DNA from 2 places in the Streptomyces sp. NPDC002130 genome. Region 1 is predicted to be linked to the other one. Evidence: riboswitches for the same ligand, from Rfam matches in the RefSeq annotation. Region 1 holds a riboswitch; the other holds the start of a gene.
The links. Region 1 has a riboswitch for glycine ahead of gcvT (glycine cleavage system aminomethyltransferase GcvT). Riboswitches for the same ligand answer to the same signal wherever they lie in the genome.
Positions count from the first base shown of each region.

Region 2: another riboswitch for glycine. It lies ahead of gcvP (aminomethyl-transferring glycine dehydrogenase); the one in region 1 lies ahead of gcvT (glycine cleavage system aminomethyltransferase GcvT).

Region 1 is NZ_JBEOXI010000021.1:42,056-53,726, reverse strand. Features, by position in the region: gene gcvT (glycine cleavage system aminomethyltransferase GcvT) at 4-1,173, opposite strand; glycine riboswitch at 1,164-1,281, opposite strand; glycine riboswitch at 1,282-1,382, opposite strand; gene ABT116_RS06455 (AAA family ATPase) at 1,605-2,264, shown strand; gene ABT116_RS06450 (enhanced serine sensitivity protein SseB) at 2,368-3,156, shown strand; gene ABT116_RS06445 (enhanced serine sensitivity protein SseB C-terminal domain-containing protein) at 3,293-4,093, shown strand; gene ABT116_RS06440 (ABC transporter permease) at 4,415-5,422, shown strand; gene ABT116_RS06435 (ABC transporter substrate-binding protein) at 5,492-7,282, shown strand; gene ABT116_RS06430 (ABC transporter permease) at 7,391-8,389, shown strand; gene ABT116_RS06425 (ABC transporter ATP-binding protein) at 8,386-9,483, shown strand; gene ABT116_RS06420 (ABC transporter ATP-binding protein) at 9,507-10,739, shown strand; gene ABT116_RS06415 (trimeric intracellular cation channel family protein) at 10,923-11,597, shown strand; gene ABT116_RS06410 (alpha/beta hydrolase) at 11,488-11,671, opposite strand, start outside.
Region 2 is NZ_JBEOXI010000007.1:49,783-61,453, forward strand. Features, by position in the region: gene ABT116_RS02580 (APC family permease) at 1-609, shown strand, start outside; gene ABT116_RS02585 (DUF1707 SHOCT-like domain-containing protein) at 611-1,204, opposite strand; gene ABT116_RS02590 (TOBE domain-containing protein) at 1,331-1,726, shown strand; gene ABT116_RS02595 (TOBE domain-containing protein) at 1,798-2,217, shown strand; gene gcvP (aminomethyl-transferring glycine dehydrogenase) at 2,282-5,167, opposite strand; glycine riboswitch at 5,343-5,438, opposite strand; gene ABT116_RS02605 (PRC-barrel domain-containing protein) at 5,552-5,926, shown strand; gene ABT116_RS02610 (DNA polymerase IV) at 5,845-7,299, opposite strand; gene ABT116_RS02615 (MerR family transcriptional regulator) at 7,433-8,116, opposite strand; gene ABT116_RS02620 (bifunctional nuclease family protein) at 8,408-8,881, opposite strand; gene ftsR (transcriptional regulator FtsR) at 8,967-9,704, opposite strand; gene ABT116_RS02630 (zinc-ribbon and FHA domain-containing protein) at 9,755-10,708, opposite strand; gene ABT116_RS02635 (DUF881 domain-containing protein) at 10,770-11,671, opposite strand, start outside.

The DNA of each region.
Region 1 (11,671 bases):
TGTCTACTTCTGACGCTTGTAGAACGGCAGCGCCACGACCTCGTACGGCTCGTGACTGCCCCGGATGTCCACACCGACACCGGCCGTGCCCGGCGTGGAGTACATGGCGTCGACGTAGGCCATCGCGATCGGCTTGCCCAGCGTGGGGGAGGGGGCCCCGGAGGTGACCTCGCCGATCACCTTGCCCTCGGCGACGACGGCGTACCCGGCGCGGGGGACCCGGCGGCCTTCGGCGATCAGGCCGACCAGGACGCGCGGCGGCTCGTGGTTCGCGTGCTCCGCGGCCTCACGCAGGGCCGCGCGGCCCACGAAGTCGCCCTCCTTCTCGAACTTCACCACCCGTCCGAGGCCCGCGTCGAAGGGGGTGAGGGAGGTCGACAGCTCGTGCCCGTACAGCGGCATGCCCGCCTCCAGCCGCAGCGTGTCGCGGCAGGACAGCCCGCAGGGGACCAGCCCGACGCCCTCGCCCGCCTTGGTCAGTGCCTGCCACAGCTCGACCGCGTGCTCCGGCTTCACGAACAGCTCGAAGCCGTCCTCGCCGGTGTAGCCGGTCCGGGCGATCAGGGCCGGTACGCCCGCGACCGTGCCGGGCAGCCCGGCGTAGTACTTCAGGCCGTCGAGGTCGGCGTCGGTCAGGGACTTCAGGATCCCGGGCGACTCCGGTCCCTGGACGGCGATCAGCGCGTAGGCGTCCCGGTCGTCACGCACCTCGGCGTCGAAGCCGGCGGCGCGCTCGGTCAGCGCGTCCAGCACCACCTGGGCGTTGGAGGCGTTGGCGACCACCATGTACTCGGTCTCGCCCAGCCGGTAGACGATCAGGTCGTCCAGGATGCCGCCGTCGGCCCGGCAGATCATGGTGTAGCGGGCCCGGCCCGGCTTCACACCGCCGATGTTGCCCACCAGGGCGAAGTCCAGCAGGGCGGCGGCCTGCGGGCCGGTGACGGTGATCTCGCCCATGTGGGAGAGGTCGAAGAGCCCGGCCTTCGTGCGCACGGCGGTGTGCTCGTCGCGCTCGGAGCCGTAGCGCAGGGGCATGTCCCAGCCGGCGAAGTCGGTCATCGTCGCGCCGAGCGAACGATGCAGGGCATCGAGCGCGGTGTGACGGAGTTCTCCTGTACTGCTCACAGTCGGTCGTCTCCCAGGGCAATGACGGGCGAGGTCGTTCCTCCCCATCTGTCATCGGAACCTGAGAGGTTCGCCATGACCGCACGGGTCGTGACTTGCACCTTGGGTGGGGCCACCCCTGTCATACGCCAGGGGCGACCCGCTTTTCAGATGTGCCTCGCCCGCGCGGTAACGGGGCCTGAGAGATTCAAGGGAGGGACTTGCTCCTTCGGCGCCCCAGCGACAGCTGCTGCTGGGGACTCTCCCGCGCGGATTCAAACGGCCGGTATGCAGTTGGCGCGCACATCATTGCACGCATCCTTCCGGCGCGGCAGGGGGACCTTTCCCAGGGAGTGCACGAGTCCCGCCCGCCGGACATGGCGACCTGTAGCAGCCCTGTTGCAGGACAAGAACGTAAATGAGAGGCCTGCGGCATTACCTTCTCTTTACACTCGGCGGGGATGGGACTCCGTACCTGGCCCCAGGGGAGGACGATCACGGTGAACAGGACCACCGCGTACGCGACGACGGGCATCGCGCTGCCCGAGCAGCCGGCCGCACCGGCCCGGGCGGTCCGCGCTCCGGCGCCGGTCGTCCGCGACCTGCGCGACCGGGCCGGCCGGAGCCCGCACGCGCTGCTGTTCGGCCCCCGCGACCTGGTCGTGGTCACGGGCCTGCCGGGCAGCGGCAAGTCCACGCTGATGCGGCGCACCGTGCCGGACCGGCGCATCGACTCCCAGGACACCCGCGACCGCTGGGCCCGCCGCATGCCGCGCGCCCTGCCGTATGCGCTCTACCGCCCGCTCGTCCGCCTCGCCCACTACGCCGGGCTGCGGCGCGCCCTGCGCACGGGCGAGGGCGTCGTCGTGCACGACTGCGGCACGCAGGCCTGGGTCCGCCGCTGGCTCGCCCGCGAGGCCCGCCGCCGGGGCGGCGCCCTGCACCTCCTCCTCCTCGACGTCAGTCCCGAACAGGCCCTGGCCGGCCAGCGCGACCGGGGCCGCGGCGTCTCGCGGTACGCGTTCCTGCGCCACCGCGCGGCAAGCACCCGCCTCCTGCGCGCGGTGGAGCGCGGCGACCTCCCCACCGGCTGCGCCTCGGCCGTGCTGGCCGACCGGGACGCGGCGAACGGCCTCCGCAGAATCGGCTTCACGGGCTGAGCCCGCGCGGTCGTCCCCAAGCCGGCCTTCCTCCTGCCGCCCGGCGTCCGTCAGCCGTTAGCCTTTTCAGCTACAGCAGTGGTTCCAGGCAGGCGGTAGGCAGATGGACATCCCGGCGGACTTCTCCGCGGACTTCCCGGCGCAGACGCAGACCCACCCGCACGGCGGTTGGCCCGGCAACGAGCTGGAGGAGGTGCTCTCGGCCTCCCTCGGCGCGGGACCGGCGGCCGGCGGGCGGATCGTCGAGGTGCTCGGCCGGAGCTTCGTGTGGATCCCGCTGCCCAACGGCGGCGGCCCGCACAGCGGCCCCCTCGACCTGCCCGGCATCGAGATCGACGGCCAGGCGTTCGTGCCGGTGTTCAGCTCCGAGGAGCAGTTCCGCCAGGTCACCGGCGCGCACATGTCGTACACCATCGCGCCCGCCGTGGAGTTCGCCCGGGGCCTGCCGCCGCACGCGGGGATAGCCGTCAACCCGGGCGGTGTGGTGGGCATCCCCCTGCCGCCTGCCGCCGTGGCCGAGCTGTGCCGGGCCGGCCGGACTCCGCTCGACGGCCCCGCGAGCGGCGGACGGGTCCGGCTCTTCGAGCCCGACTGGCAGGACGACCCGGTGGACTTCCTGGCCGCCGCTGCCTCCGAGTTCGAGGCGACCGGCGTCGTCGTCTCTGCCCGCCGCTGCCTCGCCGTGATCGAGACGGCCGACCCCGTGATGTTCGTCGGCGTCGAACTCTCCCAGTGGGAAGGCGACCTGCGCGTCCTCCCCCTTGACGCCCTCACCCGCGCCGTCACCGCCGCCCCGGCCCCCTGGCCGGTCAACCTGGTGCTCCTCGACGTGACGGAGGACCCGGTGGGCAACTGGATGCGAGACCGGGTCCGGCCCTTTTTCCAGCGGTAGGCCGGTACCCCAGGGGCGCGGGGAACTGCGCGAGAACCCCCCACGGCCCGAGGCCGCGATACGACCCCAAGCTCCGACCTCTCGCGCGGGCTTAAGCTAGGGCACCGTCGAGGCGTTGTACGAAGGGGCGGTAAAGGTGAGCGCGAGCGGCACGGCCGCGGCCGGACAGGTCGAGCACATGCTGCGCCAGGTCACGCCCGGGCGTTACGACGCCTACGAGGCACTCCTGCGCGCGCTCGCGACCCCGCACAGCGGCCAGATCTGGATGCTCCTGTGGCACGGCCAGGCCGGCTCCCCCGACGCCCAGTACGGGAACATGGACGTCGACGGCCACGGCTACGCCCCCTGCGTGACGTCCGCCCAGGAGCTCTCCGCCAGCGGCTGGAACCGCTCGTACGAGGTGATCGACGGACTCGACGTCGCCCGCGCCCTCTACCCCGACCACTACGGCCTCTGGCTCAACCCGCACGCCCCCGGCGGCGGTGTCGGCATCCCGTGGCTCGACCTGCGCCGGATCGCCACGGGCCTGGACCGCCAGCCCGCCGGACCCCTGCGCCTGTCCGAACCCGCCATCGAGATCCCGCAGTTCTACGCCCTGCTCGCGCAGAACGCCCACCGCACCCCGGCCGTCCGCTCGCTGCGCCGCGCCTGGGTGCAGCCCGCGCTCGGGGCGCCGTACCTCGCCATCGGGCTGGACGTGTACGACACCTCGCCGCCGGCCGTGGACTCCGTGCGCGCGATGATGCAGCAGTCCCTCGGCGCCGTACCGGACGGGCTGCCCGTGTCGACCGTCGCCATGTCCGACGAGCACGACCCGGTCGCGATGTGGCTGCGCGAGAAGGCACGCCCCTTCTACGACCGCGAGGCCCACGCCACGGCGCCCGTCCAGGCCCCGGCTTCCGGCTACGGCTACCCGCCGGCCCAAGGCCGGTACTGAGAGCTTCGCCCGCCCGCATCTACCGGGCGGGACAGAGGGCGCGTCTTCGCGCGTAGATGGCGGCGAAATAATCTAGCCTGCGTCAGATGTCCAGGTCTGTCTGCGACCGATCCCCGTCGCCCCTTGTCCGGATAACGGAATCCCGCAGACAGCATCACGTTTGCGCATCCTTTCATCGTCAAGTCTGGCAGCGAAACGCTGAAGCGTTGAAGACTCCCCGCACCAGGGGAGTTTCGCCCCTGCGTACGACGGACTGATCACGCCGCTACAGCGGAATGCGCGGGCCGGCCACCGCCGGTTGAGAAGAGGGGTCCCTGCCTGATGACGGCACCATTGCACGAGCCGACCGCGGAAGCGGCTCCGAGTGCGGCCGAGGAAGCGGCAGTTGTCGGCGCCGGTGTGAAAGCCGTGCAGGGCCGTTCTCTGGGCCGGATCGCCTGGGAGCGCCTGAAACGGGACAAACTTGCCCTGGCGGGTGGCGTCATGGTGCTCGTGCTCATCGCGATCGCCCTCCTCGCACCGGTCATCACGAGCCTCGTGGGTCAGGACCCCGAGGCACACCACGAGGACCTGATCGACCCGCTGTTCGGCACCCCCACGGGAGCGCTGGGCGGCATCAGCGGTGATCACCTGCTGGGTGTCGAGCCGGTGAGCGGCCGTGACATCTTCGCCCGCATCGTCTACGGCGCCCGGATCTCACTCCTCGTGGGATTCCTGTCCGCGATCGTCGCCGTCGTGATCGGTACCGTCCTGGGCGTCCTGGCGGGCTTCTTCGGCGGCTGGGTCGACGCCGTCGTCAGCCGTGTGATGGACGGCTTGCTGGCCTTCCCGCAGCTGCTGTTCATCATCGCCCTGGTCTCCGTCATGCCGAACGAGATGCTGGGGCTGACCGGCACCGGCGTGCGTCTGTTCGTGATGATCCTGGTCATCGGCTTCTTCGGCTGGCCCTACATCGGACGCGTGGTGCGCGGCCAGACGCTCTCGCTGCGCGAGCGGGAGTACGTCGAGGCGGCCCGATCGCTCGGTGCCGGGCGGTTCTACATCCTTTTCAAGGAGCTGCTGCCCAACCTCGTCGCACCCATCATCGTGTACACGACGATGATGATCCCCACCAACATCCTCACCGAGGCGGCACTCAGCTTCCTGGGTGTGGGTGTCAAGCCCCCCACGGCCTCCTGGGGGCAGATGCTGTCGAGCGCGATCGACTACTACGACTCGGACCCCATGTACATGGTGGTCCCGGGCATGGCGATCTTCATCACCGTCCTTGCCTTCAATCTCTTCGGTGACGGCGTGCGTGACGCGCTCGACCCGAAGGGTTCCCGCTGAACTGCCGTACAAACAGCGACCCGTGACACCTGGCACGGGGTCTCTCATCTATCCGGAGGATCCGAGATCGTGACTACCCAACGCACCTCAGGGCGGCGCAAGCAGGCCATGGCCGCTGCTGCCGTGGTCGCCGCACTGCTGACCACGGCGGCGTGCGGCGGCGGCAACGACAACGAGGGGTCGAAGGACGGGGCGGCGGGCTTCGATGCCGCGAACAACAAGGTCGCCCAGGCCTCGCTCGCCAAGAAGGGCGGCACCCTGAAGTTCGCCGGTGCCCAGGACGCCGACTCGTGGGACACCACGCGCGGCTACTACGGCTTCATGTGGAACTTCTCCCGCTACTACAGCCGTCAGCTCGTCACGAGCAAGACGGAGCCGGGCAAGGCCGGCACCGAGCTGACCCCGGACCTCGCCACCGGGCTCGCCAAGATCTCGGACGACGGCAAGACCTACACGTACACCCTGCGTGACGGGGTCACGTGGGAGGACGGCAAGCCGATCACGTCCAAGGACATCAAGTACGGCATCGAGCGCGTCTGGGCGCAGGACGTGCTGTCCGGCGGCCCGGTCTACCTGAAGGACGTGCTCGACCCCAAGGGCGAGTACCAGGGCCCGTACAAGGACAAGTCCGCGGACAAGCTGGGCCTGAAGGCGATCGAGACGCCCGACGACCGGACCATCGTCTTCAAGCTGCCGCGGGCCAACTCCGACTTCGAGGAGATGCTGGCCCTGACCTCGGCGTCCCCGGTCCGCCAGGACAAGGACACCAAGTCCAAGTACGGCCTGCACCCGTTCTCCTCGGGCCCGTACAAGTTCCAGTCGTACAACCCGGGCAAGGACCTGACGCTGGTCCGCAACACCGAGTGGAAGCAGGCCTCGGACCCGATCCGCAAGGCCAACCCGGACAAGATCACGGTCAAGTTCTTCTCCAACGCCAACGACATGGACGCGCGCCTGATCGCGGGCGACTACGACCTGGACATCAACCAGACCGGTATGTCCCCGCAGGGCCGCACCACCGCCCTGAAGCAGCACAAGGGCAACCTGGACAACCCGGTCTCCGGCTACATCCGTTACGCGGTCTTCCCGCAGAGCGTGAAGCCGTTCGACAACATCGAGTGCCGCAAGGCCGTGATCTACGGCGCCGACCACGTGTCGCTGCAGACCGCCCGCGGCGGCCCCATCGCCGGTGGTGACATCGGCACCAACATGCTGCCGCCGGCCGTCCCGGGCGCCGAGGGCCAGAAGTACGACCCGTACGAGCTCGCGGGCGCCAACAAGAAGGGCAACGCGGCCAAGGCCAAGGAAGCCCTGAAGGCCTGCGGCAAGCCGAACGGCTTCAAGACCACCATCGCGGTCCGCAACAACAAGCCGGCCGAGGTGGCCACCGCCGAGTCCCTCCAGGCCTCGCTGAAGAAGGTCGGCATCACCGCCGACATCGACCAGTACGACGGCTCGCAGAGCTCCGGCATCATCGGCAGCCCCTCGAACGTGAAGAAGAAGGGCTACGGCATCATCATCATGGGCTGGGGCCCGGACTTCCCGTCCGTGCAGGGCTACGGTCTGCCGCTGTGGGACAGCAGCTACATCCTGGAGAGCGGCAACAACAACTTCGCCCTGATCAAGGACAAGACCATCGACGGTCTGTTCGACAAGTACGTCACCACGCTGGACGACGCGGGCAAGACCAAGATCGCCACGGAGATCAACCACAAGGTCATGGAGGGCGGCTACTACCTGCCCTTCGTCTTCGAGAAGTTCATCAACTGGCGTTCCAGCCGCCTGGCCAACGTCTACACGACGGACGCGTACAGCGGCATGTACGACTTCGTCAACCTCGGCCTGAAGTCCGCGAAGTAACCGGCACACCCGCCGTACGGCACGAAAGGCAGGTGAAGGCCGGCGCGGCGTGACCCAGGGCCACCGGAAGAACTCCGGTGGCCCGAGGTCCGCAGCGGGCCGAGATCTGTGCTCGCTTACCTGATCAGGCGGCTGTTCGCCGCCGTAGTGATGCTCGCGGTCATCATCATGGTGGTCTTCGGCATCTTCTTCCTCGTCCCCAAGTGGGCGGGCGTCGACATCGCCAGCAGCTTCGTGGGCAAGCAGGCCGACCCGGCGGCCGTCGAGGCCGTGCGCCAGAAGCTGGGTCTGGGCGAACCGATCTTCGTCCAGGTCTGGGAGTTCTTCAAAGGCATCTTCGTGGGCCGCACCTACGCGGCCGGCGGCGACGTCACCCACTGCGCCGCACCGTGCTTCGGTTACTCATTCCGCAGTGAACAGGCCATCTGGCCGGTACTTACCGACCGCTTCCCGGTGACCCTGGGACTCGCGCTCGGTGCGGCCGTGCTGTGGCTGCTGTTCGGTGTTGCGGCGGGTGTCCTCTCCGCGCTCAAGCGGGGCAGCATGTGGGACCGCGGTGCGATGGTGATCGCCCTCGCGGGTGTCTCCCTCCCCATCTACTTCACCGGGCTGCTCAGCCTGGCGATCTTCTCCTACGGGCTGGGCTGGATCAACGCCGAGTACGTGCCCCTCGAGGAGAGCTTCACCGGCTGGCTCGGCGGCATGATCCTCCCGTGGGTCACCCTGGCGTTCCTGTACGCCGCGATGTACGCCCGGATCACCCGCGCCACCATGCTGGAGATCCTCGGCGAGGACTACATCCGTACCGCCCGTGCCAAGGGCATGCGCGAACAGGTCGTCATCCGCAAGCACGCCATGCGCTCGACGATGACACCCATCCTGACCATGCTCGGCATGGACCTCGGCGCCCTCATCGGCGGCGCCATCCTGACCGAGACCACGTTCAGCCTGCCCGGCCTGGGCCAGGCCGTGCTCAACGCGATCAAGAACCAGGACCTGCCCATCATCCTGGGCGTCACCCTGATCACCTCCGTCGCGGTGCTCATCGCCAACCTCGTGGTGGACGTCCTGTACGCCGTGATCGACCCCCGAGTGAGGCTCGCATGACCGAACTCAGCAAGACCGGAGCGGCCGTGGGCGAGCCCACGAGTGACTCCACGGCACCGACCGCCTTCCTGGAAGTGCGCGACCTGAAGGTGCACTTCCCGACCGACGACGGCCTGGTCAAGTCCGTCGACGGGCTCAGCTTCCAGCTGGAGAAGGGCAAGACCCTCGGCATCGTGGGCGAGTCGGGCTCCGGCAAGTCGGTGACCTCGCTGGGCATCATGGGTCTGCACACCGCCGGCCAGTACGGCAAGCGCAAGGCGCGGCTCTCGGGCGAGATCTGGCTGGACGGCACCGAGCTGCTGTCCGCCGACCCCGACCACGTGCGCAAGCTGCGCGGTCGTCAGATGGCGATGATCTTCCAGGACCCGCTGTCCGCGCTGCACCCGTACTACACGATCGGCCAGCAGATCGTGGAGGCGTACCGGATCCACCACGACGTCAGCAAGAAGGTCGCCCGTCGCCGGGCGGTCGAGATGCTCGACCGCGTGGGGATCCCGCAGCCGGACAAGCGCGTCGACAGCTACCCGCACGAGTTCTCCGGCGGAATGCGCCAGCGTGCGATGATCGCGATGTCGCTCGTCAACAATCCCGAGCTGCTCATCGCGGACGAGCCGACGACCGCCCTCGACGTGACCGTCCAGGCGCAGATCCTCGACCTGATCCGGGACCTGCAGAAGGAGTTCGGCTCCGCGGTCATCATCATCACCCACGACTTGGGGGTCGTCGCCGAGCTCGCCGACGATCTCCTCGTGATGTACGGCGGACGCTGCGTCGAACGGGGCCCGGCCGAGCAGGTGTTCTACGAGCCCCGTCACCCCTACACGTGGGGTCTGCTCGGCTCGATGCCGCGCCTCGACCGTGAGCAGCAGGAGCGCCTTATCCCGGTCAAGGGTTCCCCGCCCTCCCTGATCAACGTCCCGTCCGGCTGCGCCTTCAACCCGCGCTGCCCGTACGCCGACGTCCCGAAGGACAACATCACCCGCACGGTCCGCCCCGAGCTGACCGAAGCCGGAAGCCAGCACTGGGCCGCCTGCCACATGAGCAGGGAGCAGCGGGAGCGGATCTGGATCGAAGAGATTGCGCCGAAGCTGTGAGCGAGAACTCCAAGGACACCGTTGTGACCACTCCCGCCAAGAGCGACGGCACGGAGGCGAACGCATCCGGCGCGGCGACCCTCACCAAGAACGCGGCGTCGGGCGACATCCTGCTGAAGGTCACCGGGCTGCAGAAGCACTTCCCGATCCGCAAGGGGCTGCTTCAGCGGCAGGTCGGTGCGGTGCGCGCGGTCGACGGCATAGATTTCGAGGTCAGGGCCGGTGAAACCCTCGGTGTCGTGGGCGAGTCGGGCTGCGGCAAGTCGACGATGGGCCGGTTGATCACGCGGCTGCTCGAACCCACCGCGGGAAAGGTCGAGTTCGAGGGCCAGGACATCACGCACCTCGGTGTCGGCGGCATGCGTCCGCTCCGCCGGGACGTGCAGATGATCTTCCAGGACCCGTACTCCTCGCTGAACCCGCGCCACACCATCGGCACGATCGTCGGCGCCCCCTTCAAGCTCCAGGGCGTCACGCCCGAGGGCGGCATCAAGAAGGAAGTGCAGCGGCTGCTCGAGGTCGTGGGCCTCAACCCCGAGCACTACAACCGCTACCCGCACGAGTTCTCCGGCGGTCAGCGCCAGCGCATCGGCATCGCCCGCGCGCTCGCGCTCAATCCGAAGCTCGTCGTGGCCGACGAACCGGTCTCCGCGCTCGACGTGTCGATCCAGGCCCAGGTCGTCAACCTGCTCGACGACCTCCAGCAGGAACTCGGCCTGACGTATGTGATCATCGCGCACGACCTGTCGGTCGTCCGGCACGTCTCGGACCGTATCGCGGTGATGTACCTCGGCAAGATCGTCGAGTTGGCCGACCGGGACCAGCTCTACCGGTCGCCGATGCACCCGTACACCAAGGCCCTGCTGTCGGCGGTGCCGATCCCGGACCCGCGGCGCAAGTCGGCCAAGAGCGAGCGCATCCTGCTCAAGGGCGACGTACCGTCGCCGATCTCGCCGCCGAGCGGCTGCCGCTTCCACACCCGGTGCTGGAAGGCCACGGAGATCTGCAAGACGACCGAACCGGCGCTCGTCGAGCTGACGCCCGGCCAGCGGGTCGCCTGTCATCACCCGGAGAACTTCGAGGACCAGGCCCCGCAGGACACCGTGCTGCTCACCGCGGCGAAGGAAGCCGCTGAGCTCGTTCCGGACGAGGTGCTGGAGGAGTCCGCCCAGACGTCCGCGGCCGTGGCCGAGGCCTCTTCCGAGGAGGGCACCTCCGCTGCCGATAACGGCGACGCCACCGGCTCCAAGGCCTGAGCTCCCGGCTCTCCAGCCTGTCGCCGCGCCGCGACCACGACGACCGAAGGGCCGGCAGATACTCTGCCGGCCCTTCGGTGTTCACCGGCCTTCGGGCAGATCAGCCGCACAGTCGCTTCCCGGCCGGAACCGGGACGTGCCTCCGGGATGGGGCGTAGCCCGACCGCAGGGGAAGATGTCCGGGTGCTCCAGCAACTCTTCAGCCCGTCCGTCCAGCACACGCTCGACCTCATCGGCATCTTCGTCTTCGCGATCTCCGGCGCCCTGCTGGCCGTGCGCAAGAACTTCGACGTGTTCGGCATGGCCGTCCTCGCCGAGGTCACCGCACTGGGCGGGGGGCTGTTCCGCGACCTGGTCATCGGAGCCGTACCGCCGGCCGCCTTCACGGACCTGGGGTACTTCCTCACCCCGCTGCTCGCCACGCTGCTCGTCTTCTTCCTGCACCCCCAGGTGGAGCGCATCCAGACCGCGGTGAACGTCTTCGACGCGGCCGGCCTCGGCCTGTTCTGCGTCGCCGGCACGATCAAGGCGTACGAGTACGGGCTCGGCCTGACCGCCTCCGCCGGTCTGGGGCTGACCACCGCCGTGGGCGGCGGTGTGCTGCGCGACGTCCTCGCCAACGAGGTCCCCTCCCTGCTGCGCTGGGACCGCGACCTGTACGCGGTCCCGGCGATCGTGGGCTCAGCCCTGGCGGCCCTGTGCATCCGCTACGACGCCCTGAACCCGCTCACCAGCGGTGTCGCGGTGATCACCGCCTTCGTACTGCGCCTGCTCGCGATGCGGTATCACTGGCGAGCTCCGCGGGCCTGGCACCGGCGGTCGACGGTGAGCGAGGAGGAGCAGCCCGTCCTGCCGTGACCCGGCCGATGCCCATCTGCTGGGTGAGCCAGCGGAACGCCGGGACCACCTGCGGCCGCCACAGCGCCATGTTG
Region 2 (11,671 bases), on a different contig from region 1:
ACGACCGTGCTCAACGTCATCGAGCGCCCGGACGGTGTGAAGATCGGCGCCTGCTTCATCGCCGGCATCATCCTGGTCTCCCTGCTGTCACGCCTGGCCCGGGCGTTCGAGCTGCGCGTGACCAGCGTGACGCTGGACGACATGGCGGAGCGCTTCGTCCGGGACATGGCCAGCCGCCGGATGCGGTTCATCGCCAACGAGCCCGACCGGCGCGACATCGCCGAGTACCGCGACAAGATCGAGCAGATCCGGCAGGACAACGACGTGCACGGCCAGGAGGACTTCGTCTTCGTCGAGGTGACGGTGACCGACCCGTCGGAATTCGAGGCGGGGCTGACCGTACGCGGCGAGGTGCTGCACGGCCGCTACCGCGTCCTGACCCTGGAGTCGTCCTCCATCCCCAACGCCCTGGCCGCGCTGCTGCTGCACGTCCGCGACGCGACCGGCCGGACCCCGCACATCTACTTCGAGTGGACCGAGGGCGGGCCCTTCGCCAACTTCCTGCGCTTCTTCCTGTTCGGCCAGGGCGAGGTCGCCCCGGTGACCCGCGAGGTTCTGCGCGAGGCGGAGCCGGACCGGAAGCGACGGCCGAGGGTGCACGTGGGGTGAGTCAGGCCGTGGCGCCCCTCCTGCCGAAGCCCCTGCGCGGGCGCACCACGAGCTGCCCGTAGTGGATCTCGCCGATGACCCGTATCCGCAGCAGGACCGGGGCCTCGGCCGGCCGACGCTCCTTGATCGCGGAGTAGTTCATCACCAGGCCGCCGGTGTCGACCACGACACCCGGCCGGGTGATCAGCTTCAGCGCACCGGCGTGCAGGTCCAGGACGATGTCCAGGGTGTCGTGTGTGATCAACGCGTCGGTGAAGTCGAGCGTCACCTCGCCCCACGCCGAACGGATCTCCAGCCGCCGGGGCACCACCCAGCCGTCAGCCCGCCGGGTCGAGGCCCCCTCCTGCCGGATCCTGGCGACCTCCTCGGCCTCGACCTGCCTCGCACCGGCCGCCGCGGGCAGATCCGCCGTCAGCACGGCGAGCTCGCCGACAGTACGGGCCGACAGCGCGACCTCCAGCCGCTCGTCGAGCTCCTCCAGCGTGAGCCGGCCGTCGCCCGCGGCGAGACGCAGCACGTCCACGGTCCGATCCCGATCCGCGTACGACGCCCGCACCTCGGGCGATCCACCGGTCCGCACGATCTCCGCCGCCATCACTCCACCCCGATCCCCCGAGCACGACACCCGCCGACCATCCGACGGACTCACGCTATATCGCGTCATACCCGAGGGTCAACCCCCCGTCCCCCGCCGCCTTCCCCCGCGCCTATCGTGACCGGCATGCAGTCCTACACGATCGGCCAGGCAGCACGGCTGCTCGGCGTCAGCCCGGACACCGCCCGCCGCTGGGCCGACGCGGGCCGCATCACGACCCATCGCGACGAGACCGGGCGACGGCTCATCGACGGGCGGGCCCTGGCCGCCTTCTCGGTCGAACTCGCCCGCTCCGGCACCGCCGAGGAGGACACCCCGTACACCTCGGCCCGCAACGCCTTCCCCGGCATCGTCACCGCGATCAAACTCGGCGACGTCGCCGCCCAGGTCGAGATCCAGGCCGGCCCGCATCGGCTCGTCTCCCTGCTCACCCGCGAGGCGGTGGAGGAACTGGGCCTGGAGGTCGGCATGGAGGCGACGGCCCGCGTGAAGTCGACGAACGTCCATATCGACCGCGTCTGAGTCGGGGCCGGGGAAGGCACGCACACACGCACATACCGTCCCGATCCGCTCACCGCGGCTACCGTGCACCCATGAGCCTGAGCATCCGCAACCAGCTCCCCGGCACCGTCACCGACATCACCCCCGGCGAGGCCATGGCGACGGTCAGGGTCCGCCTCACCGGTGGCCAGGACCTCACCGCGGCGATCACCCGCGAGGCAGCGGAAGACCTCCGGCTCGCCCCGGGCACCGCCGTGCGCGCCCTGCTGAAGTCCACGGAGGTCTCCTTGGCCACCGCGCCCATCGAGGGCCTGTCGATCCGCAACCAGCTCCCCGGCACGGTCACGGACCTCGTCGCCGGCGAGGCGATGGTGTCGGTCCGTCTCACGGTCGAGGGCGGCGAACTGACCTCCGCGATCACCAGGGACGCCGCGGAGGAGCTGGCCCTGTCGCCCGGGATCCCGGTCGTCGCTCTGATCAAGGCGACCGAGGTGTCATTGGCCACCGCATGACGCGGCGGTGAACGGCGAGAGAGGCCCCGCACCGCGGAGCCCCTCCCTGTGACCGGTCGGCGGATCAGTCCTCGTACGCGTCCAGCGGCGGGCAGGAGCACACCAGGTTCCGGTCGCCGAAGGCCTGGTCGATGCGGCGCACCGGCGGCCAGTACTTGTCGGCGGTCGACACCCCGGCCGGGAAGACGGCCTCCTCGCGGCTGTAGGCGTGCTCCCACGCCCCGGCGAGCGCACTGGCGGTGTGCGGGGCGCCGCGCAGCGGGTTGTCGTCGGCGGGCCACTCGCCGGAGCCGACCTTCTCGATCTCCGCTCGGATGGCGATCATCGCCTCGCAGAACCGGTCCAGTTCGGCCAGGTCCTCCGACTCGGTCGGCTCGATCATCAGTGTGCCGGCCACCGGGAACGACATGGTCGGCGCGTGGAAGCCGTAGTCGATCAGCCGCTTGGCGACATCGTCGACGCTCACGCCGGTCGCCTTGGTCAGGGGCCGCAGGTCGATGATGCACTCGTGCGCGACGAGCCCGCCGGGGCCGGTGTAGAGCACCGGGTAGTGCGGCTCCAGGCGCTTGGCGATGTAGTTGGCGCTGAGCACGGCCACCTGCGTGGCCCGCTTCAGCCCCTCGCCGCCCATGAGCCGGACGTACGCCCACGAGATGGGCAGGATGCCGGCGGAGCCCCACGGCGCGGCGGAGATGGGCCCGACGCCCGTCTGCGGGCCCGCCTCGGGCTGCAGCGGGTGGTTGGGCAGGTAGGGCGCGAGGTGCTCGCGCACCGCCACCGGGCCGACACCCGGGCCGCCGCCGCCGTGCGGGATGCAGAAGGTCTTGTGCAGGTTCAGGTGCGAGACGTCCCCGCCGAAGTGCCCCGGCTTGGCGAGCCCGACGAGCGCGTTGAGGTTGGCCCCGTCGACGTAGACCTGCCCGCCGGCCTCGTGCACCTGGGCGCAGATGTCGGCGACGTGCTCCTCGAACACGCCGTGGGTGGACGGATACGTGATCATCAGCACGGCCAGCTCGTCGCGGTACTGCTCGATCTTCGCCCGCAGGTCCTCGACGTCGATCTCGCCGTCCTCGGCGGTCTTCACGACGACGACCTTCATGCCGGCCATCACCGCACTGGCGGCGTTGGTGCCGTGCGCAGACGACGGGATCAGGCAGACGGTGCGCTGCTCGTCCCCGTTGGCCCGGTGGTATCCGCGGACGGCGAGCAGCCCGGCCAGCTCACCCTGCGACCCGGCGTTCGGCTGGAGGGACACCTTGTCGTAGCCGGTGACCTCGGCGAGCCGGTCCTCCAGCTCGTGGATGAGGGAGAGGTAGCCACCAGCCTGCTCGGCGGGCGCGAAGGGGTGCAGCTGCCCGAACTCGGGCCAGGTGACCGGCTCCATCTCGGTGGTCGCGTTGAGCTTCATCGTGCAGGAGCCCAGCGGGATCATGCCCCGGTCGAGCGCGTAGTCGCGGTCGGCCAGCTTGCGCAGGTAGCGCAGCATGGCGGTCTCGGAGCGGTGCTGGTGGAAGACGGGGTGCGTCAGGTAGTCGTCGGTGCGCAGCAGCGCGCCCGGCAGCCCGTCCTCGGTGGCCGCGTCCAGCGCCTCCACGACGCCCTCGACCCCGAAGGCGGCCCATACGGCACGCAGCTGGGCCCGCGTCGTGGTCTCGTCACAGGCGATGGAGACGTGGTCGGCGTCGACGAGACGCAGGTTGACCCCGTTGTCACGGGCGGCGGCCACGACGTCGGCGGCCCGGCCCCGGACGCGCACGGTCAGGGTGTCGAAGTAGGCCCCGTGCACGACCTCGACCCCACCGTTCGCGAGCCCGGCGGCGAGAACGGTGGCGTACCGGTGGGTGCGCCGCGCGATGCCCTTCAGGCCGTCCGGGCCGTGGTAGACGGCGTACATGCCGGCCATGACGGCGAGCAGCACCTGTGCGGTGCAGATGTTGCTGGTCGCCTTCTCGCGGCGGATGTGCTGCTCACGCGTCTGCAGCGCCAGCCGGTAGGCCTTGTTGCCGTCGGCGTCCACGGACACGCCGACGAGCCGCCCGGGCAGGCTGCGCGCCATCTTGTCCTGGACCGCCATGTAGCCGGCGTGCGGTCCGCCGAAGCCCATGGGCACGCCGAAGCGCTGCGTCGTCCCGACGGCGATGTCCGCCCCGAGCTCACCGGGCGACTTCAGCAGCGTCAACGCGAGCAGATCGGCGGCGACCGTGACGAGCGCGCCGAGATCGTGCGCCCGGTCGATGACCGGCTTGATGTCCCGCACGGCACCGGAGGCGCCCGGGTACTGGATCAGCACGCCGTTGATCTCGCGCTCGGCGATCTCGGCGGGGATGCCCTCGCTGAGGTCGGCGACGACGACCTCGACTCCGGTCGGCTCGGCCCGCGTCTGGATCACGGCGATGGTCTGCGGCAGCGTGTCCGCGTCGACCAGGAACAGGCCCTTCTTGTTCTTGCCCAGCCGCCGCGACAGCGCCACGGCCTCGGCGGCCGCGGTGCCCTCGTCGAGCAGGGAGGCGCCCGAGGTCGGCAGTCCGGTCAGGTCGGCGACCATGGTCTGGAAGTTGAGCAGCGCCTCGAGGCGGCCCTGGGAGATCTCCGGCTGGTACGGCGTGTAGGCCGTGTACCAGGACGGGTTCTCCATGACGTTGCGCATGATGACCGGCGGCGTGAACGTGCCGTAGTACCCGAGGCCGATCATGGAGCCGAGGACCTGGTTGCGGTCGGCGAGGGAGCGCAGCTCGGCGATCACCTCGGCCTCGCTGCGGGCGCCCGGCAGGTCCAGTGCCTCGGCACTCTTGATCACGGCCGGGACCGCGGCGGCGGTCAGCTCGTCCAGCGAGCCGTAACCGACGTGCGCGAGCATCTTGGCGCAGGCCTCGTGGTCGGGGCCGATGTGGCGCTGCTCGAAGGGGACTGCCTCTTCGAGCTCGGAGAGCGGAATGCGGTGGGCGGTCATTACGGAGGCCTCCTGGTCGACACGACCTGCGAGGGGCACCACGGCACGGGTACCCGGACGGCCTCCCCCTCTGTCATCTCAACCTGAGAGCTTCACCGGATCGCCCGAAGGCCTCCGGCTTTCACCGTCGGTGAGAGCGGAAGCCGTCGACACCCGCCCTGCTTTCCAGAGTGACCTCGTCCGTGCGGTACGTGTGCCTGAGAGATTCCGGGGAGGATTTGCTCCTTCGGCGCCTCCGATGGTGTCTGGAGGACTCTCCCGCACGGGGTCAACAGCCGCTGCCAGCGTACCAGCGAGGTCAACGCACGAACCTTCGAGTGGCCGCATCCCCGCTTGTGCCTTTTTGTAGTGTTTACGGATGAGGTGCGACCATGTGGAGGGCCCGTGCGAACCGACATCGATCCGCGCAACCTGATCGGCCGCAAGGCGTTCGACCGCAACGGGACCAGGATCGGCACCATCGACGAGGTCTACCTCGACGACGCCACCGGCGAGCCGGAGTGGGCGGCCATACGGACCGGCCTGTTCAGCAGGGACGCCTTCGTCCCCCTGGAGCCCAGCGAACTGATCGAGGGCGCGCTCCACGTCCCCTTCGAACGCGCCCTGATCAAGGACGCCCCCGACTTCGGCGTGGGCCGCCACCTCTCGCCCGAGCAGGAACTGCAGCTCTACCACCACTACGGTCTCGATGTCGCCGCCCCGCCCCCGCTCCGGGACCACGACTTCGGCAAGCTGGCGGGCACCGACGAAACGGCTTGAGACCCCGCCCCGGACACCCGGTCTCCCCCGTCGGGCCCCCGTAACACCAGCGGCAACGGATCCGCCGCCTCCAGATCCGGGTCGTCGACCCGGAAGGTCCGTACCCGCCCGGGCTCCGAGTCGGGCGTCTCGAACCGTACGGTGACCCGCCCCAGGCCGCTGCCCTGCACCCAGCCGTGCCCGAACTCGGCGTGCCGCACATCGTGCCCGGCGGGCCAGCGCCGCTCGGCGAGCGGCGGCTGCTCCTCGGCCGGCACCACGGAATGCTCCTCGACCGGGCCTTCCGTGACCGCCCGCTCTCCCGCCGCCTGGGCGAACAGGTCCTCCTGCGTGTAGTCGGCGAGCCCGCTGACCCCCACCCCGAGCAGCCGCACCCCGCCGGTCGTGTCGACCGACTCCAGCAGTCTGGCCGCGGCCTCGCGGACCACCGCGGGATCGTCCGTGGGCCCGCGCAGCGTCTCGGAGCGCGTGAGCGTCGAGAAGTCGTACCGTCGCACCTTCAGCACGATCGTCCGCCCGGACAGCCCTGCCCCGCGCAGCCGCCGCACGCACCGCTCGGCGAGCCGCTGCACCTCCAGCCCGACCCGCGTGCGGTCGTGGATGTCCACGTCGTAGGTGTCCTCGACCGACACCGACTTCGCCTCGCGTTCCGCCACCACGGGCCGGTCGTCCCGTGCCAGTGCCATGGCGTACAGGCCGTGCCCGTGCGCCTTGCCCAGCAGCCGGACGAGCTCGTCCTCGCCCGCCTCGACGATCTCCTCGACCGTGGTGATCCCGGCCCGCCTCAGATGGTCACCCGTCGCCGGCCCCACTCCTGGCAGGATCCGCACCGGCTTCGGCCCGAGCATCGCCCGCTCGGTCCCCGGCTCGATGACCACCAGCCCGTCGGGCTTGGCCTCCTCCGAGGCGATCTTGGCGAGCATCTTGGAGGCGGCGAGCCCCACCGACCCCGTGAGCCCCGTGGCGGCCCGTATGTCCGCGCGCAGCTTCCCCCCGGCCAGCCGCGCCGACCGCTCGTCCCACGCCACGCCGCCGGCCTCCAGGTCCACGAACGCCTCGTCCAGGCTCAGCGGCTCCACCAGCGGCGACAGCGCCCGCAGCAACTCCATCACCCGCTCGCTGATCGACCGGTAGAAATGGAAGCGCGGCACGAGATACGCGGCGTTGGCCGCGAGTCGGCGGGCCTGCCCCATGGGCATCGCCGAATGCACCCCGAAGACCCGCGCTTCGTACGACGCGGTCGCCACCACGCCCCGCGGCCCGAGCCCGCCCACGACCACGGCCTTCCCACGCAGACTCGGCTTGGACGCCTGCTCCACCGAGGCGTAGAAGGCATCCATGTCGAGATGCAGGATCGTGGGCGAGGTTCTCACACCCCCGATGCTGCCCTACGCCACTGACAACGCCTCGCGCGACTGCCCTGACGCCCCAGGAGAAACCGCTTACAGTCCGGCGCGGAAACGTCCCGCCTCCTTCGGCCGCGTACGCCCCCTGCCGCAGGACGGCTCAGACGGCCCGGTTCCGTCGACGTGCCAGCTCGTCCGCCGGATTGGGCCCGACCAGGGTCTCGCCCGTGTCGATCCGCTCGCCGTGCAGCTGGGACAACGCGCTCTCGACGTCCCGCCACACCACCCCGACGGCGATCCCGAAGACCCCCTGGCCGCCCTGGAGCAGGGCATGGACCTCGTCGGGCGAGGTGCACTCGTAGACCGTCGCGCCGTCGCTCATCAGCGTCATGCGCTCGAGGTCGCTGAAACCGCGTTCCCTGAGGTGCTGGACGGCGGTGCGGATGTTCTGCAGCGACACCCCGGTGTCGAGGAACCGCTTGACGATCTTCAGGACGACCACGTCCCGGAAGCTGTACAGCCGCTGCGTCCCTGACCCATAGGCAGGGCGCACACTGGGCTCGACGAGCCCGGTGCGGGCCCAGTAGTCCAACTGCCGGTAGGTGATACCGGCGGCCGCGCAGGCCGTGGGGCCGCGATAGCCGATCTGCTCGGACGCCATGGACGTCGTCCCTCCGCTGCTCGGCACCGCTGTCGGTCGCTGCGGAGCGTGATCGGCCGCACCACCGGGCTGGGGGCATCCACCGCCCGGGAGGGGCCGTGAGCCGGGGGGAGGGTACGGACCGCTCGCCCTGAGACTGCGCTCGGGGCCGCCCCCAGCCGTACCGTCGCCGCTGCTTCTCACGCCGACCTCCGTCCTTGACCTGCCTTCTCGACGGTAGGCAGTCACCAGGGGTGCGTCAACGATCGCCACACTCGCCACGCCGAGTGATAATCACCCTGAGAGTGGTTTCCCGTGCCCCGTCGCGGGGAAAGGCTAGCCGAATGTGCCCGGAACAGACCGTGTGACGCTCTCACACGCCACCGGCACATGCGGGCATTTCACCCGTCACGCACGGCGGGCGGCCCTGCCACGGACCACATCGTCCGCCGGGCCGCCCACACGCTTCTCAGGCCGCTGCCGCTCCCGAGGAACTCACTGGCTGCTGCTGCCGAAGTCCTCCGGGGAAATCTGGTCGAGGAACTCGCGGAACTTCTCCACCTCGTCCTCCTGCTCGTCCGGGATCGCGATACCCGCGTCGTCGAGCACCGTGTCACTGCCGTAGATCGGCGTCCCGGTGCGCAGCGCGAGCGCTATGGCGTCGGACGGACGGGCGCTCACCTCGACGCCGCTGGCGAAGACCAGCTCCGCGTAGAAGACGCCCTCACGCAGGTCCGTGATGCGCACTTCCGTGAGCTCCTGGCCGACGGCTTCCAACACGTCCTTGAACAGGTCGTGTGTCAGCGGCCGCGCGGGAGCCATGCCCTGCTGGGCGAAGGCGATCGCCGTCGCCTCCCCCGGTCCGATCCAGATGGGGAGGTAACGGTCGCCTCCCACTTCACGCAGCAGCACGATCGGTTGGTTGGAGGGCATTTCGACCCGGACACCTACGACATCGAGCTCGTTCACACAGCAACCCTAGGCCGTGCCCGGGATGTTTGGGTAGTCGGGCCGGGATCGGGCGCCTGATCCGGCCCCCGAGCGCACGGCCGCCTCAGGGCAGCCGCACCCCGAGCGCCGTCTGCACCAGCGCGGCGTGCAGCTTCACCGTGAGCCCCGCCAGCTCCTTGGCGCGGGCCTCGGCATGAGCCCTGGTCTGCGGGTTCCGGTGCCGCTTCAGCGGCGCCACCACCTGGTCCACGAGCCCGGCCTCCCGGTCGGCGGCGGCCTTCATCGCCCGCAGGTGCCGCGGCTCGATCCCGAACCGCCCGAGCTCCACGACGAGCAGGGCCACGGTGACCGCCTCGGCGTCGTAGGCCCCCTCCTCCAGCGGGGTGAGGAGCCCGTAGGACTCCCACTCCTTGAGCTCCTGCTCGTCCACGCCGACGGCCGTGAGCAGCTCATCCCGCCCCACCCTGGCCGCCGCAGGCGGCTCGGGCGGCTCGGACGCGGTTTCGCCGTCCCGCTGACGGCCCACGACCGGCAGCCGCACGGCCTCACCACGCTCCATGGCCTCCAGATGCTCCCGGATCACTTTCAGGGGCAGATAGTGGTCCCGCTGCATCCGCAGGACGTGTCCGAGGCGCTCGACGTCATGGGCGCTGAACTTGCGGTACCCCGAAGGGGTCCGCTGCGGCTCGATGAGCCCTTCGGACTCCAGGAAGCGGATCTTGGAGATGGTCACTTCGGGAAACTCACCGCGCAGCGCGTTCAGCACCGCGCCGATGCTCATCAGCCCACTGTCCGTGGCGGCGGTGCCGTGCCCGGCACCGCCGCTCGGTGTATGACGCATGGACCTTCCCTGACGGATGGACCTTGGCTGGGTCTGCCCGACGCAGCCGGTCAGTAGCCCCGCTGGCTGGCGTAGAAGACCAGCCGGTACTTGCCGATCTGCACCTCGTCGCCGTTGTTCAGGGCGACCTGGTCGATCCGCTCCCGGTTCACGTACGTGCCGTTCAGGCTGCCCACGTCGGCCACCGTGAACGAGCCGTCCTGGGCTCGGCGGAACTCCACGTGCCGCCGGGAGACCGTCACGTCGTCCAGGAAGATGTCGCTCTGCGGGTGCCGGCCGGCCGTGGTCAGGTCACCGTCCAGCAGGAAGCGGCTGCCCGAGTTCGGCCCTCGGCGTACGACCAGGAGCGCGGAACCGAGCGGCAGCGCGTCGACGGCGGCCTGCGCCTCGGGGGACAGGGTCGGCATCGGCGTCTGGCCGGTGGTCTCGCTGTCGTAGGCCTCGAGACCGGAGATGGAGATCGTGGAGGTCGTCTCGGACGGACGCTCCGGCGTCGCCCCCGCCCGCAGCGGCGCGCCGCAGTTGGAGCAGAAACGGCTGTTCTCCGCGTTGCGGTTACCGCACCTCGTACACACCAGGGCCGACATCGGATCCTCCTGCCGCGGCTGCCCACCGGGGGCGTTGGACGCGTACGGGTCGGAAAACCCTCCACCCGCACTTGAGGCTGACGGTTGCCCGAAACCTATGCCGCCGGACTGTGCAGGGTCAACCGACTGCGCGCCCTGACCACCGGAAACATCGCCGCCCGGGCCGCCGACCTGGTCCCGGAACAGCGGCCGCTGGCCCTCCGCGTCAGGCTGTGCGCGATGACGAGCGGTCGCGTTGTCGCTGCCCTCTCGCGCGCTCTTGCCGAACAACTTCGCAAACAACTTCACGGGCGATTCCCCTTGACCGAAACAGACCCGCCCGTGGGGCAGGACGAACCCTGACTGAACACTCTGGCCGACCCGGACATCCTGACAACGTCCGTCTGCACCAGACAGTTTCCACCACGCACCGCCCATTCGGTGCGCCGACCCCCCGCAACCTCATGCCCTCGCCGAACGCCGCCCATGCGCCCCCGGTTCACTGCGAGGACGACCGAGCGTAGTCAGGCCGCTTCGCTGCTCGCAAGGCGTCCACCACGATGTCGGTCGACCGCTCGATCGTGACGGTGGCCTGTTCCTTCTCGAGAGTCTGCACCACGCCTCCGGGGATGTTGAGCGCCGGCTCGAGGTCCTGCGGCTTGCCGATGACCTTGAAACGATAGGGCGCGTTGATCTTGTTCCCGTCGACGCCCACGCCCTTGCCCGAGTCCGTGAGATACGTGCCCGCGACCACCCGAACACCGTTGACCTGGATCGCCTCGGCACCCGCCGCGCGCAGCTCCTGGATCGCGTCGAGCAGCATGTCCGCCTCGACCGTCCCCTTCGTGTCCTGGATCGTCATGGTGATGCCGGGCCCCTGCGCGGCCACCGTGCCCGCCAGGATGCCGAGTTGCCTCTCCTTCTCGACCGTCTGCTTCCGGGCCTCCTCGGCCTGGTCGGAGCTGTTCTCCAGCTCGTCGCGCTGCTTCTCGAGACCCTGCTTCTCGTCCTCAAGACGTTGAGTACGGTCATCCAGTTCATCGAGGATGCGGACAAGATCTTCCTGTCGCGCGCCACGCAGCGCACTGTCGCTGTCGCTGTTCGAGGCCACCTGCACGGCCAGCCCGAACCCGAGACCGAACAGCAGAACGGCGACGATGAGTTGGGCCCGGGTGACACGCGGCGGCCACACCCCCTGTGCCAGCCGCTGCCGCCCGGTCAACCGCGGCTCGGGATCCGGCTGCGGTTCCGGTGCCTGCTCGGGCTCCGGCTCCGCCGGGGCCTCCCCGGCCGCGGGCGCCGCAGCGGGCCCGGGCACCTCCTGGGGCAGTTCCTTGCGCAGCCGGTTCCCGGACTCGCCGCTGGCGGCGCGCGTGTCGCCCTGACCGTCGGCGGGCTTGG